Linked DNA regions of Prochlorococcus marinus XMU1412. The protein of the gene in region 1 binds, or shares a complex with, the protein of each later gene. Links are inferred from orthologs where the notes say so. Each region holds a gene or a part of one and is shown in the gene's direction. Other genes may lie near its edges. The genes, in order: mnmG and mnmE.

Evidence for each region.
Region 2: the proteins of mnmG (region 1) and mnmE are in contact, whole or in part, in a solved structure (PDB 9HIP), measured with the Escherichia coli proteins. The link is inferred for Prochlorococcus marinus XMU1412 from one-to-one orthologs.

The regions. Positions count from the first base shown.
Region 1 is NZ_JAAORJ010000004.1:582,966-600,851, forward strand. Bases 8,120-11,017 are described here. They hold mnmG (tRNA uridine-5-carboxymethylaminomethyl(34) synthesis enzyme MnmG), read left to right. Parts: upstream 8,120-8,533; coding sequence 8,534-10,501; downstream 10,502-11,017. Other genes in these bases: dnaB (replicative DNA helicase), read left to right, coding at 8,120-8,521; HA152_RS09725 (chorismate lyase), read left to right, coding at 10,550-11,017. In the rest of the region: HA152_RS09680 (hypothetical protein), read right to left, coding at 1-104; gcvP (aminomethyl-transferring glycine dehydrogenase), read right to left, coding at 234-3,143; glycine cleavage system protein GcvH, read right to left, coding at 3,189-3,578; HA152_RS09695 (aminotransferase class I/II-fold pyridoxal phosphate-dependent enzyme), read right to left, coding at 3,581-4,873; HA152_RS09700 (hypothetical protein), read right to left, coding at 4,892-5,590; HA152_RS09705 (acyl-CoA desaturase), read left to right, coding at 5,666-6,604; rplI (50S ribosomal protein L9), read left to right, coding at 6,625-7,080; more of dnaB, read left to right, coding at 7,139-8,119; more of HA152_RS09725, read left to right, coding at 11,018-11,125; HA152_RS09730 (RNA helicase), read right to left, coding at 11,105-11,659; HA152_RS09735 (SprT family zinc-dependent metalloprotease), read right to left, coding at 11,744-12,271; HA152_RS09740 (hypothetical protein), read left to right, coding at 12,357-12,776; HA152_RS09745 (ATP-dependent DNA ligase), read left to right, coding at 12,801-14,114; HA152_RS09750 (hypothetical protein), read left to right, coding at 14,226-14,378; HA152_RS09755 (TVP38/TMEM64 family protein), read right to left, coding at 14,383-14,979; HA152_RS09760 (valine--tRNA ligase), read right to left, coding at 14,982-17,738; HA152_RS09765 (AIR synthase), read right to left, coding at 17,836-17,886. UniProt on the Escherichia coli protein: NAD-binding protein involved in the addition of a carboxymethylaminomethyl (cmnm) group at the wobble position (U34) of certain tRNAs, forming tRNA-cmnm(5)s(2)U34.
Region 2 is NZ_JAAORJ010000001.1:178,702-181,744, reverse strand. What follows is about bases 1-2,949. They hold mnmE (tRNA uridine-5-carboxymethylaminomethyl(34) synthesis GTPase MnmE), read left to right. Parts: upstream 1-758; coding sequence 759-2,141; downstream 2,142-2,949. Other genes in these bases: nadC (carboxylating nicotinate-nucleotide diphosphorylase), read left to right, coding at 2,224-2,949; HA152_RS01000 (DUF2062 domain-containing protein), read right to left, coding at 249-692; HA152_RS01005 (RelA/SpoT family protein), read left to right, coding at 1-230. Outside these bases: more of nadC, read left to right, coding at 2,950-3,043. UniProt on the Escherichia coli protein: Exhibits a very high intrinsic GTPase hydrolysis rate. Involved in the addition of a carboxymethylaminomethyl (cmnm) group at the wobble position (U34) of certain tRNAs, forming tRNA-cmnm(5)s(2)U34.

The DNA.
Region 1 (17,886 bases):
CAAATGTTTGAGTTATCTCCTGAAAAATTATTGACAAAATTTGGTAAGTCGACATTTTTAACTGGCAGGTGCTTAACATTACCAGATTTAAAATCTTTGGTCATAGCTTCAAATACCCCAAAAAATTTGATGCTTGAATATTTTAATAAAAAAATTTAAAAAAATTCTATAAGAAAATATTAAATTTTTATTCTCACTGATAATAACTAAGTAAATTCAAGGACGCTAGTCCTTTAAGCACATTTTTTTTCTTCGAAAGTCTCTCCTTGATTTATATTGCAAGAACAAATTAAATTGCGATCACCATATGCATTATTGATCCTAGAAACTGAAGACCAAAACTTAATAGATTTTGGACTTTTATAAGGAAAAGAAGCTTTTTCTTTGGAATAAGGATAATGCCAATTATCAGCAATTAACTCTTTCAGCGTATGAGGAGCGTTACTTATTACATTATTATTCTTTAATTCAATATTTTTTTCTATTTCGCTGATTTCTTCTCCAATCAATAGCATAGCCTCGCAAAATCTATCCAATTCAACCAAACTTTCACTTTCAGTAGGCTCTATCATTATGGTCTCAGGAACAGGCCAACTGATAGTTGGGGCATGAAAACTATAATCTATTAATCGTTTAGCTAAATCATTTACACTCAAACCAGTTTTGGATTTTAAATCTCTAAAATCTAAAATACATTCATGTGCGACAAAATTATTTTTTCCTTTATAAAGAATCTTGAATTTATGCTTTAAAGAATGCGCAATATAATTTGCAGATAAAATTGCATGCGCAGTTGCTTTCCTTAAACCACTAAGACCAGCCATTTTTATGTACATCCAACTTATTGGAAGAATACTTGCACTCCCATACTTGGCAGAAGATACGTAATTGGAACTATTAGATAAATTATTATCCATTAAGGAATGAGTAGGAAGAAATGGGCTTAAAGTTTCTGATGCAGCAACTGGACCTACTCCTGGACCACCACCTCCATGTGGAATACAGAATGTTTTATGTAAATTCAAATGACAAACATCAACACCATAATTCCCCGGTTTACATAATCCAACCTGTGCGTTCAAATTTGCTCCATCTAAATAGACAAATCCTCCAACAGAGTGAATTAAATCACATATCTTTCTGATTTGTAATTCAAACACTCCATGAGTAGAGGGATAAGTCAACATAAGAGCCCCTATTTGGTTATCAAATTTCTTGACCTTGATCGACAAATCTTGAAAATCAATATTTCCTTCGTCATCACATTCAACAGTTAACACATCAAAACCTGCCATAACTGCACTTGCTGGATTTGTTCCATGAGCACTTTTAGGAATTAAACATTTTTTTCTAAACAGTTCACCTTTTGATTCAAAATAAGAATTTATTGCCAATAGGCCTGCAAACTCTCCTTGAGAGCCAGCATTTGGTTGAAAAGAAACTGATTTTAAACCAACAATATCACTTATCCATTTTTCTAGGTCAGATATGATTTTTGAATAGCCTTTAGTTTGATCTGGTGGGGAAAAAGGATGAATAGAAGATAAATTAGCCCAAGAGACTGGATTTAACTCTGCTGAAGAATTTAACTTCATGGTACAGCTTCCCAATGGCATCATCCCATCTACCAAAGAAAAATCTTTTTCAGCAAGTCGGAATATATATCTCATTAATTCAGTTTCACTTTGGTAATTTGTAAATATATCTTGCTGCATCCATGCACTGGATCTCAAAGCTAAACTTTCAAGATGAAATACTTTATCGAATTTTATATGCTCTATATCTTCTTCTTTTTCTATAAGGTTTGCAATAAAAGTCAAAATATCTTTGATTTCTTTTTCATTACTAAGCTCATCTAAAGAGATCCCAAAGCCAGTTGAATTTTCAATAGTTGCTCCCAACGGCAAAATTCTTAAGTTATAGCCATTTTTTAAAGCTTCATTATGGATCCTGTGGGAATGCTCAGAATAAACATCAACGCTATCAAATCTAATCCCATCAGGAATATCAAAACCTAAAGCAGCTAAACTTGATTCTAAATTTATTCTCAACTCCACTAATCTCTTAGCAATTTGCGTTAATCCAGAGGGTCCATGATAAATAGCATAAAAAGAAGAAATTATTGCTAACAAAGATTGTGCAGTACAAATATTACTAGTGGCCTTTTCCCTTCTAATATGTTGCTCTCTTGTTTGCAATGCTAGTCTTAGAGACTTTTCTCCATTTTTAGATAGAGTTTGCCCAACAATTCTTCCAGGTATCAGCCTTTTATATTTTTCGCTACAAGCAAAATATGCTGCATGGGGGCCACCAAAACCCATTGGAACACCAAATCTTTGCATACTACCCACTGCCACATCGACACCAAATTCAGAAATTGGTTGAATCAAAACTTGTGCCAGTGGATCAATACATGCAGTAACAATGATTTCTGATCTATGTGCTTGGGAGATTAAGAATGTGGGATCATATAATTCCCCATTTTTACCAGGTAATTGCAACAACATTCCAAAAACATCATCGTGATTAGGAAGATTGCTTTGAGTAAAGCGTTTTAAGGATATTCCTAAAGGTTTTGCTCTGGTTTGTAGAACATTAAAAGTATGGTCAAAAACATTTGATTCCACTAAGTACACTTTTGAAGATTTATTTTTTCTTGCGGAAAAACTCATGGCCATAGCTTCTGCAGCAGCAGTACCCTCATCTAACAAAGATGCATTGGCGACAGGAAATCCTGTTAGTTCACAAACAATAGTCTGGAAATTAAATAGAGCTTCTAATCTTCCTTGTGCAATTTCTGCTTGATATGGAGTATAAGACGTGTACCACCTTGGATTTTCGAGAACATGTCTCTGGATTACTTTAGGCATGTGATTGTCAAAATAACCAAGGCCTATTAGAGATCTCATTTTAGTATTTTTATTCGCAATCTCTTCTAATTCATTTAAAGCCTCAATTTCTGAACAACCTTGGGGCAATATTTCTGAAGATTTATCTTTAAGCTGAATATCTTCAGGAATAACTTGATTTATAAATTGATCAATATTATTAAAACCAAGCTTGTTCAGCATAATTCTTTCATCATTATCTCCTAACCCAAGATGCCTATCTATAAACAAATCAGACCCAAATTTGGATGTCATATTAAAATATTTTTCTTTAAAATAGCTCTTTTTAAAAAATTTGCCTTATTTTGGTACAACCTTTGATTGATATTCCTCAGAAGTCATCAAATCAGCAATTGATGCTTTTGATTCTGGTTTCAAAATGACTAACCAACCCTCTCCAATCGGATCATTCTGTAAAAGCTCAGGGTTCTCAATAACACTTTCATTTACAGATACTATTTCCCCTGAAAAAGGAAGATAGACTTCCTCTACGGCCTTAACTGATTCTATTGTTCCAAAAGTCTCGCCTTTCTCTAAAGTCGCCCCTTCATCAGCTAATTCAACAAAAACAATATCTCCTAATTGATCTATAGCGAATTCACTAACTCCAATTTTTAGTAATCCATTTTCTTCCAAGACATATTCATGAGTATCAGCATAGTTGAGGTTGTCTGGAAACTTGTAAGACATGATTAAGTAGATAAAGGAAGTAGAGAATCCTTTGAAATTAATTTTTCCTCTAATAATTCAGATAATAATCGAATTAATGCAATTTTGATGTGAGCTATGTGAGAACCACCTTGAACAAAAATATTGTAAGGATCTCTTAAAGGGGCATCAGCAGAAAATTCACTTGTACTACCTTCAATAAATGTACCTCCTGCCATTAATAATTTTGAATCATATCCATCCATTGATGATGGAACAACATTCAGAAAAGAATCTACTGGTGAAGAATTTTGAAAAGATTGACAAACTTTTTGTACCAAATCAGGATTATTCAATCTTACTGACTGAATAAGATCAGATCTATAAGTTGCTGGCTCTGGTAAAACCTTATATCCCAAATTTTTAAAGACTGCTGCAACCATATCAGCACCTTTTAGTGATTCGTGAACAATTTGTGGTGCTAAAAACAAACCCTGCAAAATTAATCTTCCTAGTCCAAAATTTATTCCTGCAGAAGAACCAATGCCTGGTGAGGTTAATCTAGAACATGCCATCTCAACCAACTCTGCATCTCCTGCAACATAGCCACCAGTAGGAACGATTGTTCCTCCCAAATTTTTAATCAATGATCCAGCAATTATATTTGCCCCTTTAGAAATTGGTTCACTGTCTTCAACAAGCTCCCCATAACAGTTATCAACAAAACATATACAATTAGGATCAAGGGAATGAATAAGACTACAAATTTTCTCTATCTGATGATTCGTAAGAGACTTTCTCCAACTATATCCACAACTCTTTTGTATGAATACTAATTTGCATGAATTTTTTTCAAAAGAATGAACAATTTTTTCTTCAAAAGAATCAAAATTCTCGCAGATATTTATTTGCTTATATTCAATGTCAAAATCTTTAAGTGAGCCTTTTCCTCCTCCCCTAATTCCTATGACTTCTTCTAACGTATCATATGGTTGTCCTGTAAGAGATAACATTACATCTCCAGGTCGAAGAATTCCAAATAAGACAGAACTTATTGCATGCGTTCCACTTACAAATTGCATCCTCACAGCAGCCTTTTCTGCAAGAAACAATCTTGCAAAAACCGCATCAATTTTTTCTCTAGATATATCATCATGACCACTACCAGAAGATTGATTGAAATGACTACTAGAAACTTTTTCTTCTTTAAAAATTGTCAAAATATTTTCTAATTTCTGGAAAACCTGATTGGACCTTTCTTGGAAAACTTTACTTAAACTCTCTTCGACAGAAAGAACAGCGTTTTCAGCCAGTTTTAAGTTATTGTCAAGAGTCATTTATTATGAAAATTAATGTTATTTTTCAGAAGCTAGATTTCTTAATTCTGCGAGGAAAGCATTAGGTCCCCTACCCTGAAAATAAGAAAGTTTTTTTGAAGCTTCATATAAATCAAGAAGTTCTCCATCTAATTCTTCTGCCGTATAATCTCTAATTCCTGCAATTACCTCAGCAAAACGTTCTCTACGGGCAGATTTATTGACAGCATATGCTTCCATTACCTGCATTTTACATGATCTCCAAGCCTTATTCTGACAAAAATGCACTGAAAGAGCATCACTTAAAGCAGAAGCTTCTTCATCTTCTATGTACCAGTCAAAAGATGAAGGTAGAGGTTTTAATCCTGAAAATATCTCGAATAACTCCCCTGCCGACAATGGATTACCATAATCATTTTTTAAGGGTAATGCAGACTCTTCCAAAGATTTCCATAACTCTGGGTAATCGCTTTCAAAACGATCCCTTATTTTTTCAATACCTTGATCAAGAATCGTATTAACTTGAGCTAAAGCAAGAAATACTTCAGGACCTGGCGAAGATAACTTCCCATTCCTAAGATTAGAAATTTGCGAATTATGAACTTTACCTAAATCAAGAACTTCTGAAAGTAATGGCAATACTCTGTGAGACCAACCATTTCTTTCATGCCAAAGGTGTATCAAATGAGCCATAGCCCTTCGACCTCTAGATAATTTATCGCGATATCCGGGACTCACAGATAATTAAACTTATCAATAGTATAGTATGATAATATTACATATCGGTAATTTTGAAAATAGTATTTCAATATCATGAATTCATTAATTTTCCAAGAAACAGCAAAATTAAAAAAACCTGTTCCAGCTGAAAAAGTTATAGAACTCTCAGAAAAATTACTTGAACCTTCCAGTCATTCAAAAAAATATCCTCCAAGACTACATAAAACGTGGGGAACAATAGTTTTTATGGTTGCAATTCATATTCTTTCTCTTGTAGCTATACAACCAAAATTTTGGAGCCTCCCTGCAGTCACTTCATTATTATTTTTTTACTGGGTAACTGCTTGTTTAGGAGTCACCCTTGGATATCACAGATTGTTATCACACAGATCGTTCATTGTGCCAAGATGGTTAGAAAGATTTTTTGCTACCTGTGGAGCCATAAGTTGCCAGCATGGACCAATAGATTGGGTAGGTTTACATAGGCATCACCACTCTTTTTCAGATACTGAAGTAGATCACCACAATAGTAAAAAGGGGTTTTGGTGGAGTCATATGGGTTGGATGTTTAAAGACGTAGAAGCACTCAAAGCTGTTCCAAAACTTAGTGCAGATTTAATAAAGGATCCATACTATAGATTTTTAAATAAATATTTTTTATTCTTACAAATTCCTATTGGACTTTCATTGTACGCAATAGGTCAAAAATTAGGAGTTGGAGGATGGGCTCTAGTCCTTTGGGGAATTCCATTGAGGCTTGTGGTTGTTTATCATATAACTTGGCTAGTAAACTCCGCGACGCATTGTTGGGGTAAAGCACCATTTGAAAGTGGTGATTCATCTAAAAACAATGCATGGGTTGCTGCATTAACATTTGGAGAAGGTTGGCATAACAACCATCATGCATTTCCCAATTCAGCAAAACAAGGATTATTTAAAGGTCAGATAGACATAACATGGGAACATATTAAGATTCTTGCGAAATTTGGTTTAGCAAAAAAAGTAAAGTTACCCTCTAGGTCTTATTATTAACTATATTGTTCAATATTTTCATGGCTAAAAGAGTACAAGTCGCATTAACTGAATCAATCGCTTCACTAGGTAAAGAAGGAGATCTAGTTGATGTAGCACCAGGATACGCAAGAAATTTTCTATTACCTTATGGTAAGGCAATGAATGTCACACCAGCAGTCCTTAAACAAATTGAGAGGAAGAAAGAAAAAGAAAAAATCGCTGCTGATAAATTAAAGAAAGAAGCTTTAGATTTCCAAACTGCATTATCTACAATAGGTAGGTTCACTATCAAAAAACAGGTTGGAGAAGATGGTGTCCTTTTTGGAACTGTTACCAATGGGGATGTCGCCGAAGCGATAGAAGCGGCAACTAAAAAAGAAATTGATAGAAGAAACATTACTGTTCCTGATATTCATAATTTAGGTTCCTTTACTGCAAAAGTGAAATTACATCCAGAAGTAAATGCAGAAGTAAATATTGAAGTAACAAGTTAATAAATTTGTTGCATTATTTTGAAAAGTAGCCAGAGTATATATCTAAGCAATTAAAGATATGGTTTCCGTACCTTTTCCAAATAATGGGCAAAATAAAAATTTTAAAAAGGATTTTAATAGTGAAAACTCTGGATTAGTACCTCCTCAAAATGTTCAAGCTGAGGAAGCTGTTCTTGGGGGCATACTTCTTGATCCAGACGCAATCGGAAGAATTGCAGACTTAATTAAACCTGAAGCTTTTTATATAAATGCCCATCAAGAGATTTATAGAACAGCATTAATGTTGCATACCCAGGGTAAACCAACTGATTTAACGTCAATGAGTGCTTGGTTAGCAGATAATCGATCACTAGAAAAAATTGGAGGAAACAGCAAACTGGTAGAACTAGTTGAAAATGTTTCCTCTACAGCTTCCATAGAACAAGTTGCTAATTTAATTAACGACAAATTCATGAGAAGGCAACTTATCAGATCTGGTAATGAAGTAGTTCAACTAGGTTTTGATCAAACTCAAGATACTAATGAAGTTCTAGATAAAGCAGAGCAAAAAATATTTGAAATCAGCCAAGAAAAACCTTCAAAAGGCCTGACTCAAGCAGCTGAAATCCTTACAAGTACTTTCAATGAAATAGAGTCAAGATCATTAGGTACTTCAGTAGCTGGTATTCCAGTAAATTTCTACGACCTTGATGCGATGACTCAAGGTTTTCAAAGAAGTGATTTAATAATTGTTGCTGGAAGACCTTCAATGGGGAAAACTTCAATAGTTCTTAATCTGGCAAAAAATGTTGCACAATCGCAAGATTTACCTGTGTGTGTATTTAGCCTTGAAATGAGTAAAGAACAATTGACATATAGATTGCTCTCTATGGAAGTTGGAATCGAGAGTGGCAGGCTAAGAACAGGAAGATTACAGCAAGATGAATGGCCATTACTCGGAGAAGGTATCAATTCATTAGGTCAATTGCCAATATTTATAGATGACAAGCCTAACTTAAGTGTTTTAGAGATGAGATCTCTGTGCAGAAGATTAATAGCTGAACAAAAAAAAGAACTTGGATTAATTGTGATTGATTACCTCCAGTTGATGGAAGGATCAACCCCTGATAATAGAGTGCAAGAACTTTCACGAATAACAAGAGGTCTTAAAAGCATGGCCAGAGAATTAAAAGTACCAGTAGTAGCTTTATCTCAGCTTAGTAGAGGGGTTGAGTCTAGAACAAACAAAAGACCAATGTTAAGCGATTTAAGAGAATCAGGATCTATTGAACAAGACGCAGATTTAGTATTAATGATTTACAGAGACGAATACTATAATCCAGAGACTGAAGATAGAGGAATTACAGAAATCATTGTCACTAAACATAGAAATGGACCCGTAGGAACTGTTAAATTATTATTTGAACCTCAATTTACGAGATTTAGGAATTTAGCTAATTAAATCAATCCTAAAATGCAAGATCATCACTCAACAAATGAATCTTTTGATGTCATCGTTATTGGTGGAGGACATGCAGGATGCGAAGCTGCTATAACAACAGCAAAATTAGGATTTTCTACAGCCTTATTTACAATCAATTTAGATAGGATTGCGTGGCAACCTTGCAACCCTGCTGTTGGCGGCCCGGCAAAAAGTCAGTTGGTACATGAAGTTGATGCATTAGGTGGAATTATTGGTAAATTAGCTGATGAGACAGCTATACAAAAAAGAATATTAAATGCAAGTAGAGGTCCAGCTGTATGGGCATTAAGAGCTCAGACAGATAAAAGAGAATACTCAAAAAAGATGATTGAAATACTACAAAATACAGATAATTTATCATTAAAAGAAGCAATGATTACTGAACTAGATATCGGAAAAACTGAAGAAATTGGATTGAACTCAAAAAAAATCGTAAAAAAAAGAATAAAGGGTGTAAGGACTTTCTTTGGTAGTTATTATTCAGCAAGATCAGTTATCATTACAGCTGGTACGTTCTTAGAAGGAAGAATATGGATAGGAAATAAATCAATGTCAGCTGGTAGATCGGGCGAACAAGCAGCAAAAGGTCTTACTCAAAATTTACACGAAATTGGTATCAAAACAGAACGTTTAAAAACAGGAACTCCAGCAAGAGTTGATAAAAGAAGTATCATTTTTGATGAATTAGATATTCAACCAAGTACTGCAGCAGATAAATATTTTTCGTTTGATCCAGATATCAAAAATAATATGCCCCAAGTTAGTTGTCATATCACAAGAACAACTACCAAAACACATCAACTAATTCGAGACAATTTACATTTAACTCCGATTTACGGCGGTTTTATTGATAGTAAGGGGCCAAGATATTGTCCATCAATTGAAGATAAAATCGTTAAATTTGCTGATAAAGAATCACATCAAATTTTCTTAGAACCAGAAGGAATTAATACCCCTGAAATATATGTTCAAGGATTCTCTACAGGTTTACCTGAAAATATTCAATTAGAACTTCTAAGAACCTTACCTGGATTAAATGAATGTAAAATGTTGCGACCAGCTTATGCTGTCGAGTATGACTATATACCTGCAACACAACTCCAAACATCACTCGAAACGAAAGAAATTGAGTATTTATTTAGCGCTGGACAAATTAATGGAACTACTGGTTATGAAGAAGCAGCAGCTCAGGGATTAGTAGCCGGAGTCAATGCGACAAGAAAACTAAACAAAAAAGATCCAATCATCTTCACTAGAGAAAGCAGCTATATAGGAACAATGATCAATGATTTAATTACCAAAGATCTCAAAGAACCATATAGAGTTCTTACTAGTAGGAGTGAATACAGGTTGACCCTTAGAGGAGATAATGCAGATAGGCGATTGACCCCATTAGGTTATGAAATAGGGCTAATTAATGAGAAAAGATGGTCGGTCTATCAAGAAAAAATAAAACTCCTTGAAAAAGAGAAATTAAGATTAAAAAACACTCGTTTAAAAAACACGGATGAAATATCAAAAAAACTAGAATTAGCCACTGGATCAAAAATCAAAGGCTCAACAACTTTGAAAGAACTCTTAAAAAGACCAAACTTTCATTATTCAGATTTAATTAAATATAATTTGACTGAAAAAAATATAGCTTCTTCAATACAAGAAGGTGTCGAAATAGATATTAAATACGAGGGTTATCTTAAAAGACAAAAAAACAACATTGAACAAATAAATCGTCAAAGCTGTAAATCTCTGCCTCAAGAAATAAATTATGAAAAGATAGATACATTATCTTTAGAAGCTAGAGAAAATTTGAATAAGATAAAGCCAAAAAATTTTGGTGATGCTTCAAAAATTCCTGGGGTTAGCAAAGCTGATTTAACTGCTTTACTTGTTTGGCTAAAAATAAGAGAGATAAAAAAAGATAAGGCAAATATTTTTGCTGAAAAAAAGTTATCATCTTAAAAGCACTCCGTAAGAGCACTGATTAATAAACTTTTTAACTCTCCAAAAATTTTATGGGAAGAAAAAGCCTCTAATTTTTTAGTGAAGAATTCACTACCAAAAATATCTGGTCCATGGAAATTAATGCTGCTTGGGGATGGAAGTCCAACTAGACACCTGCAGCTTTTAACTAATCAAGAGACAAAAATTAAATTAATTTCAATGCAATTAGATCCTCTATCAACTCAAGAAGGGCCTACAGAATTGAATCAGTTAAATGGCCCTTTAATTAGAAGACAAGTATGGATCAAAAGCAATAATAAAAACCTTGCATGGGCAGAAAGTTGGTGGAATGCAGATCAAGTGAGTGAAAATTTAAAAGCCAAGGAAGAGCCAATTTGGAAGAATTTGACACAAGACAGATCGGAATTATTTAGAGAAGTTGATCGTATTTCACTTGTCAATGCAAAATGGTTAGAAGATCAATTTTGCTTTAAAGGACCATTCTGGTCAAGAAATTACAGATTTTTTCGAGACAAAAAACCCTTAACTATTATAAGGGAAGTTTTCAATCCAAATTTAGAAACTTTACTGGGTTATTCAGGAATTAAAGAATTTACCAAACTATACTCTTCTTCTTCTTGATCTAGGAAGATTTCTTGATTTTGATTGAACTTGTTGGATTGATTGATCTCTCGAAGTATTATTCTCATTTTCTGAAGATCTTTGCCATCTTTCAACTTTGAAATCCATTTCATCTGGCCAATCTTCGTCCTTACTCTCTTTCACATAAGGTAATTTTTTTTGCTCAGTTGTCTGTAAATTTTTTGGTTGCCTTAAAGATATTGCTTCTAAAGGTCTTTTTGAATGCTGTGTAGTAGATTCATAAGAATTTGATTCTCTGGAAAATGTCTTAATATCGCTTTGATCATCGTAAAAATTCTCATCATCATTTTCTTCATCAAAAAATAAATCCACTTTTTCAGATACCCATCTTCCTACTTTTTTAACACTCTTACTTGTTATTCCTTGAAAATCTGAGTTCCTTCTTTTACCTGGCCTAGCACCAGATACTCCATCAACGAATTGTCTTCCAGTTTCAAAAATTTTATCAACTTGTTTATCAACAATATTTCTATCAAAACTATTTCTAAGATTTCTAATTCTCCTTGAATCCATAAATTATTGTTCTTTTTAAAATATAAATTACATTAAAAAAATCAATAATTCCAAAGATAGAAACAAAAACACATCTAATTATTTCTAATCAAACAAAATTAAACACTTTTTATTCCATGCTCCATTAAAGAAATTTACACAACATTTTTTACAGGCTATATTCTTTATTCTTTTTCTATAAAAAAATTTCTCACCACAGTGTTGACAAGTTCCTATATATTTTAATTCTCTCCTTTCTATAGGAAATGAGTGCCTTACAGCAATTTGAAAATTCTTCTCTTTTGAATTAATTTCATGCATCTTTTGTAGGAAATTTGGACCATGTATCTCATTTTTCTTTAATATCCTATCTACCCATGCATGAATCATTTCATGACATAAAGTGCTATTTATTTCACTAGTGGATAATTTACTCAAGATAGGTTTCGATAAGATAATTTCAGAATCTATAAAACCATTAATACGTTTTCTTTTATAAAAACCAGCAGTAGTTTTTAATCTATTATCACTCCATCTAACTTTTACTAAAGGGTGATTATTAACCGTTAAAGAATTTTCAAAATATTGGCTATTAAATCTATGAAATAAAGGTAAAAGAGGAATTACAGGCATTATGGATTAAAATTAGTATTATTTTGACAAAAAAAGCCATCAAAAACGATTTCTTTTCTTAAAGTAATAGAAAACTCAAATTAACATGGATGCAACACTAGTTAAAGATATCGGAATTAAAGCATTATTAGTTGGCGGTGCTGTACTAGTTTCTTTTTGGACTTTTAATGCAGTCAAATTAGTTATAAGCGCCAGAGGAATTAATCCATTAGTAAGAAAGTTTTTCGATCAAATAGCTGCTGGTAGAATTGATGCAGCTTATGGTTTGACTACAAAAACTTATAAAACTCATGTAAAACGACAAGACTTTCTTAAATTTCTAGCTAGTTTAAACCTTAATAAATACAGAAATTTAAAATCAGGAAGACCTAGAGTCCAAGAAGATCAAATCATAATAACTTTAAATTTAAAATCAGAAGACAAACAAGATGAGCTCCCATTAGATTTTACTTTTGCAAAAACTGACAATGATTGGAAAATAGACAGAATAGCTAAAGTGAATTAATAATTTTTTGTGAGGCAAAAAGAATTGTTTAAAGAAGAAATAATACATCAATTAGAATTACACCCAAGTAGATTAGATAAAGAAAAAATTATCTCAGAAGCAATGAAAGAAGGTCTAGATGATTTTTTTGAAGGTATACGTATGGCACTTGATCCATTAGTAACTTTTGGTGTAAAAATTGTCCCTGAGAAAGAGACTGAAAAAAGTCAAAATTTTTTATGGGAAGATTTTAGAAAATTAGCCAATAAGCTTATTCAAAGAGAACTTACTGGTCACGCTGCACGCGATGCGATTCTTACGGCTATGGAATCTGCAACAAAAGAAGAGTGGAATGGATTTTATAGACGAGTTTTAATTAAAGATCTTAGATGTGGTGTATCTGAAAAAACAATCAACAAGATAGCAAAGAAATTTCCCAAATATGCTATTCCTATTTTTTCTTGTCCTTTAGCTCATGACAGTGCAAATCATGAAAAAAAAATGATAGGAAAAAAGCAAATTGAAATCAAATTAGATGGTGTACGCGTCTTAACTATTATTAGACAAAATAAAGTAGAAATGTTTTCTCGTAATGGGAAACAATTCCATAATTTTGGTCATATTATCTCAGAAATAGAAATCGCCTTAAAAGAAGACCCAGCACCTTATGACTTAGTACTCGATGGTGAAGTGATGAGCGCTAACTTTCAAGATTTAATGAAACAGGTACATAGAAAAGATGGTAAACAAACCAAAGACGCAGTTCTCCACCTATTTGACTTATGTCCCCTTGAAAACTTTCAAAAAGGGAAATGGAACATTAGTCAAACGAAAAGAAGTTTATTAGTAAAAGAATGGGTAGCAAAACATTCTATGCTTCTAAAACATATACAAACACTTGAATGGGAAAATGTAGATCTCGACACTATTGAAGGACAAAAAAGATTTGTAGAGCTGAATAAATCTGCTGTGGAAGGTGGGTATGAAGGAGTAATGATTAAAGATCCTGATGCTATCTATGAATGTAAAAGAACACACAGTTGGTTAAAAGCAAAACCTTTCATTGAAGTCACTTTAAAAGTTGTATCGGTTGAAGAAGGTACAGGTCGCAACAAAGGGAGACTGGGAGCAATCCTAGTAGAAGGAGAAGATGATGGGTATGAATACAGTCTTAGTTGCGGAAGCGGATTTAGTGATATCCAACGTGAAGAATATTGGTCAAAACGTAATCATCTCGTTGGTCAACTTGTAGAAATCAGAGCTGATGCAAAAACCAAGTCAAAGGATGCGGTGGCTTTTAGTCTGAGGTTTCCTCGATTTAAATGCTTTAGAGGATTTAAAGATGGAGATAAAATTTAAATTTTAAAAAAATATTCAACAAAGTAGTCAAAGAAAAATTTGGTTTTTAAATAAAAAAAAAATCTTGGCTATAAAATATAAGAATAATTATCAGGACTTTTTGAGAGACTTATGACGAAGAAAACAGTTTTCAACTTTATAAAAAAACCTTGTGGACAGGCAAAATATATCGAATTAGAAGCCAACAAAACTTTACTAGGTAAATTAAGGCTTTTGTGGTTTATCTTAATTGCGTCAATTAGAGATTGGAATATTAAAGAGTAAATTCTTAAGATTTTTCAAAATATTCTCTGGAGTATTTAGATGAGAAATATACAACTAAAAAAGTTGAAATAATTCCAATGCTAGTAATATATAAATTATTTGGTGATTGCACATTTTTTAACTCCTGAATACTTTTTGCCAAACTACCTATTGAGCAATAAAGAAAAGTTCCTGGAATTATTCCAAGAAGACCAAGAGCGAAATCTCTAAATTTAACATTATTCAAACCATAAAAATAATTAAGAATACTGAAGGGAAATATCGGAGATAATCTCGCTAAAAAAATTAATTTAAGTCCGCCTTTTTCTACTACTTTTTCCATGACACTTAATTTTGGATAACGGCTAAAAAGATTTTTTAGCTTTTTTGCAAAAAAACTTTTTGATACAAAAAAAGCAACTGATGCTCCTATGGAAGCGGAAATGAAAACGATAATTGATCCTAAGTATGAGCCATATAAAAAACCTGATAATAGAGATAACCAAGAAGCTGGAAGTATTAATAAAACAATTAAAATATAAATGCAAACAAACGAAAAGATCCCAAAACCAGTATTAAAAAAAAAAGACAAATTATAAATATTTTCAAGAAATATATTCATTCTCAATTCAAAAGTTCGAGTTTTTTTGTAATACTTTCCTTTTGTACCGAACCTTCATTTAATTTTAATCTGCATTCGTCAACAATATCTTTTGGAGCCTTATCAACGAAATTTTTATTAGATAATCTCTTATTTAAATTTTCTAATTCAATAGTCACCTTTTTTAAATCCTTGGTTAACCTTTCCTTTAATGCATCTATATTTACAAAATCCTGAAAAGGTAAGTAAACCTCTAAATCACTAATTATCCCGGAAAAAGATTTAGCAAACTCTTTTTTATCAACAGCATTAGTTTTAAAAATAAATACTTCAGAAGATTTAGTTAAGGTTTGAATATCATCAACTAAAGTTTTTAAAAAATCAATCAATTCATCATTGTCTGAAATTAAATATACAGGACCTTTTTCTGATGGCTTAAGACCTAATTCAGCTCTCAAATTTCTAATCAGCCTAATAATTTCAAAGAGTTGCTGAAAAGAATTATCAAGCTTATTATCAACAAATTTATTTTCGTGAATTGGCCATTTTTGAAGAGATAATAATGCATTATCTGGTTTTAGTTGCAGCACATGCCAAAGTTCCTCAGTAATATGCGGCATAAAAGGATGAATCATTACCAAAATATCACTGAGCACTTTTATTAAAACTTTTTCAGATATTTGTCTATTTTTAGTCTCTTTATTATTAAACCTTTGTTTAGCAAATTCTACATACCAGTCACAAAAATCATTCCATGAAAATTCATATAGAAGTTTCGCAGATTCTCCCAATTTATATTCTTTCAACAAAGCAGCGACTTTTATATTTAACTGATTCAATTTCGATAAAATCCACTTATCACATAACTCTAAAGAAGTTTCATCACTCTCATTAAGCGAATAGTTATTATTAGAAGTTTTATTAATTAACACAAATTTAGTTGCATTCCATAATTTATTCGCAAAATTTCTTGAAGCTTCAACAGTTGAAGACGTATCTTTTTTCCTATCAAAATCAAGCCGTATATCTTGTCCAGCGCCTGCAACTTCTCGAATCAAAGCAAATCGTAGAGCATCAGAACCATATTTATCAATTAATAGTATTGGATCAATACCATTACCTGAACTTTTACTCATTTTTTTATTGTTTTCATCTCGAACTAGACCATGAATATAAACATCCTTAAAAGGAATATTATTTGTAAAAGTATTCCCCATCATTGTCATTCTTGCAACCCAGAAGAAAATAATATCGAAACCAGTAACAAGAACACTATTTGGATACCATTTTTTAAAATCCGGATCATTTATATTTGGCCAGCCAAGGGTTGAGAAAGGCCATAAACCACTTGAAAACCATGTATCCAAAACATCTTTATCACGAACCAATTTAATATTTAATCCAAATTTTTTATTAGCTTCGATTAAGGCATCCTCTGCATTTCTTGCAACGATATATGGAGTATTTTGTTCTATTGAGTCTTGAGATTCATCAAGAACATACCAGGCTGGTATTTGGTGCCCCCACCACAATTGCCGACTGATACACCAATCATTAATATTCTCTAACCAATCCTTATATACTTTCTCCCAGCGTGGAGGAATAAACGATGGTTTTTTAGAATCAATTTCATTAAGACATCCTTGTGATATTTCATCCATTTTCAAAAACCATTGTGTTGACAATAAAGGTTCAATTGGCACCTTACCTCTATCAGAAAAAGGAACAGTATGTTTATAATCCTCTATCTTTGTCAAAAGGCCTAAGTTATCCAATTCTTTGATAATTTTCTTTCTAGCCTCATATCTATCTAAATTTTGAAAAATACCTGCATTAATATTTAAAGTTCCATCTTTATTCATTACATTAATCTGTTTTAAATTATGCCTTTTTCCTATTGCAAAATCATTTGGATCATGGGCCGGAGTAACCTTCACACAACCAGTACCAAAATCTTTATCAACATGTGAATCAGCGATAATAGGTATTTCTCTATCAACGAAAGGGACTTTTACTTTGACACCAATAAATTCTTTATATCTATCATCATCAGGATTAACTGCCACAGCAGTATCACCCAAAAGAGTTTCTGGTCTTGTTGTTGCAACTTCTAAGTACTTATCTAACTGTTCACCACTTTCAGAAATTAAAGGGTATTTAAAATGCCATAAATGACCATTTACTTCTTGCATTTCAACTTCAAGATCACTTACGGCAGATTGAGATTCAGGGCACCAATTAACCAAATATTCGCCTCTATAAATTAAATTCTTTTTATAGAGAATATTAAAAGCCTCAATAACTGCTTCATTTAATTTTTGATCAAGAGTAAATCTTTCTCTAGTCCAGTCAACTGAATATCCTATCCTTTTTAATTGAGAAACTATTCTTCCACCGCTTTGTTCTTTCCAGTTCCATGCTCTTTTAAGAAATTCATCTCTTCCAATATCCTCGCTTGTTTTGCCTTCACTTTTTAATTGTTTTTCGAGAATAGTTTGAACAGCTATTGAAGCATGATCAGTTCCTGGTAAACACAAAACATTCTTACCTAAAAGTCTTTGGAAACGTACTACAACATCTATCAAAGCCGTATTAAATGCATGCCCCATATGCAAAGATCCAGTAACATTTGGTGGAGGAATAACAACACAAAAAGGCTCCCCATCATCCTCGGGGTTAGGACTAAACGCCTTGAGACTTTCCCATTTTTCTTGCCACTTTTTCTCTACTTCAAAAGGTGAATAATTCTCTAAAAATAATTGATCATTCATCTCTGTCATGTGCAAATTTTATTTCAATAAACTTTTTGTTTATTTTATCTTGAGAGCAACCAATTAATGAAAATAATATTAGTTTGCAAAAAAAGACACACCCATTCTACAAAAGTTTGAAGCCAGAACCACAGGAGCAACGTTTTGCATTTTTTGG
Region 2 (3,043 bases), on another replicon or contig:
AGCTACGAATAGAAGTAATTGATCGAGTTGGAGTTCTTAAAGATATTCTTATGCGGTTATCTGATAAAGGTATAAACGTTAGTGATGCCAATGTTAAAACTGCTTATGGTAAACCAGCTGTTATAAATCTTTGTGTAGGTCTTGAAAGTTATAATCAACTTCACAAAACAATTGAACAAATTAAATCAATGGCAGATGTTTTAGATATTGCCAGAATTGGACAAAGTTAATTTTAAAATCAGATCAATCTATCTTTTACTTTTTATCTTGTAGATAAAGAAAACAATACTGCCGCAAATCAAAGCTAATAAAATACCTACACAAGATGAACCTAAGAGTAATTTTAAGGAAAAAATTCTACCTTGTTTCCATAAGTCATCAATAACTAAACTTTTTTCAAGAATTTTATTAGAAGGATTATTTAAAAAAATCGAACCAACTTTATAGTTAAAATAATAAAGTGGAATATAAGTAAAAGGGTTGCTGATCCAGGTACCAATTGCAGCTAGAACAATATTTCCCTTAGCTAGTTTCGCAAAAAATACTCCCATTAAAGTCTGAAAACCAAAAAATGGAAAGCAACCACTAAATACCCCTATAGCTAAACCTTTAGCATTAAAGAAAGGACTTCCATTCTGACTCCTAAATAATGATAGAATTTTCTTATAGGTAATATCTCTTTTAAATCTCATTCAGAAAGAAAATTTCAAAATTAAATGCTTGATAATCTTACTTAATTATCCATAACAAAGCGAGAGATGGATTCGATAGTTACTACAGAAGATACGATAGCCGCAATTGCTTCAGCTATAAGTATTGGGAAGGGAGGAGTTGCGATAATAAGAGTATCAGGGAAAGACGCAATTAATTCTTGCAAAAAGATTGTTCAAACTAAATCTAAATATGCATGGAAATCACATAGAGTTTTTCGTGGTTTTATTCAGGAAAATAAACAAAATAAATTTATAGATGAGGTTTTAATTTTAGTGATGAAATCCCCAAATAGCTTCACAGGAGAGGATGTAGTTGAACTTCATTGCCATGGCGGAATTATCATAGTAAATAAAGTTTTAAAGATATTATTATCTAGTAATTCTAGAGTTAGACTTGCAAACCCAGGAGAATTTAGTCAAAGAGCTTTTCTTAATGGGAAAATAGACCTTACTCAAGCTGAGTCGATTAATCAATTAATTAATGCAAGCAATACCAGATCAGCCGAGTTAGCCTTTAGCGGGGTTCAAGGAGAAATAAAGAAAAAAATTGATGATATTAAAAATGACCTTATAAATCAACTTTGCGAAATAGAAGCGAGAGTTGATTTTGAAGAAGACTTCACAGATTTTGATTACACCAAATATCTAAAAAACATTAAAAAAGTCAAAGAAAAAATAGAATTACTAATAGAAAATGCAAAAAGAAATTCATATATTCATAATGGAATATCCATTGCGCTTATAGGTAAAACAAATGTTGGCAAAAGCTCTTTATTAAATTTGCTTGCAAAAAAAGAGAAAGCAATCGTAACTAATATTCCTGGAACAACTAGAGATGTTATTGAAGTTAATTTAACTATTAATGATATTCCAATGAAAATAATTGATACTGCTGGCATAAGAGAAACTCATGAACAAATTGAAAGTATAGGAATTAAAAAAAGTTTTGGGAAAATAAAAGAGTCAGATTTTATAATTTATATTTATAGTCTTGAAGAAGGATTTAATGAAGAAGACAAAAAAATAATACAAGAAATTCCCAAAGAAAAATTAATTACTATTTTGGGTAATAAAAAAGATTTAATTAATTGCAAAAATATTAGTTCAAATGAGTTAAAAAACACAATTCTTATGAGTATTAAGAATAATGATGGTGAAAGATTATTAATAGACACAATTATAAAAAAATGCGGATTAAAACAAGTAGAAAATATCAATATATTTTTAAACGAAAGACATCTAACAAATTTGTCTGCTTGCTTATCTAATTTAAATGATACTGATGAAATAATTAAAAATAAATTGCCATTTGATTTGTTATCAATTGAGCTGAGAGATGGAATTCAAAACTTATCTAAAATAACTGGTCAAGAATTAACAGAGGAACTTCTAGATAATATTTTTTCTAAGTTTTGTATTGGTAAATAAATTTGAGTTAAATTACATAGTGATATATAGTTGATTCTCTAACTTCAGTTTAATTTTTATTAATTAATTATTTCTTAGTTTAGTGGATTTAAATACTCCAATAATAAGTAAAATCATTGATAATTGGATCGATGAAGATATAGGTAGGGGAGATCTTACAAGTTCCTCTATTACAGAAGAGAATGGTAATGCATATTGGATTGCAAAAGAAGAGGGTATATTCTGCGGGGTTGAAATTATAAAAGAAATTTTTAGAAAAATTGATTTAAAAATCAGTCCAAAATTTTATATCTCTGATGGAGATCAATTTGTTAAAGATCAAAAACTCTTAGAAATATATGGGCCTTCAAAAAGTTTGCTAGCTAGTGAAAGAATAAGCTTAAATATAGCAATGCATTTATCTGGAATATCAACACACACAAAGAATCTTGTAAATAAGTTAGAAGGTACAAATATAAAATTAGCAGATACTAGGAAAACGACTCCTGGCTTAAGAATATTTGAAAAATATGCATTCAAATGCGGAGGTGGAGTCAATCATAGAATGGGATTATACGATGCAGCTATGATAAAAGAAAATCACATTGCATGGACAGATAATCTTAATAATGCAGTAAAAAAAATTCGACTAAATTCGCCTTTTACAACTCATATCATAATTGAAGCTGAGAATATCGAACAGGCAAAAGAAGCAGTATTAGCAGGTGCAGATAGTGTCTTATTGGATGAACTTAGCCCTGAAATAATCAAAAAAAACGTTCAAGAATTAAGAGATTTATCAATGAATAGCTTAAAAAAAGAAGTAAATAAAAATTTGATAATAGAAGTTTCTGGAATTAACCCTGAAGAAATTAGTAAATATCTAATAAAAGGTATTGATTTGATTTCAACAAGTTCTTCAA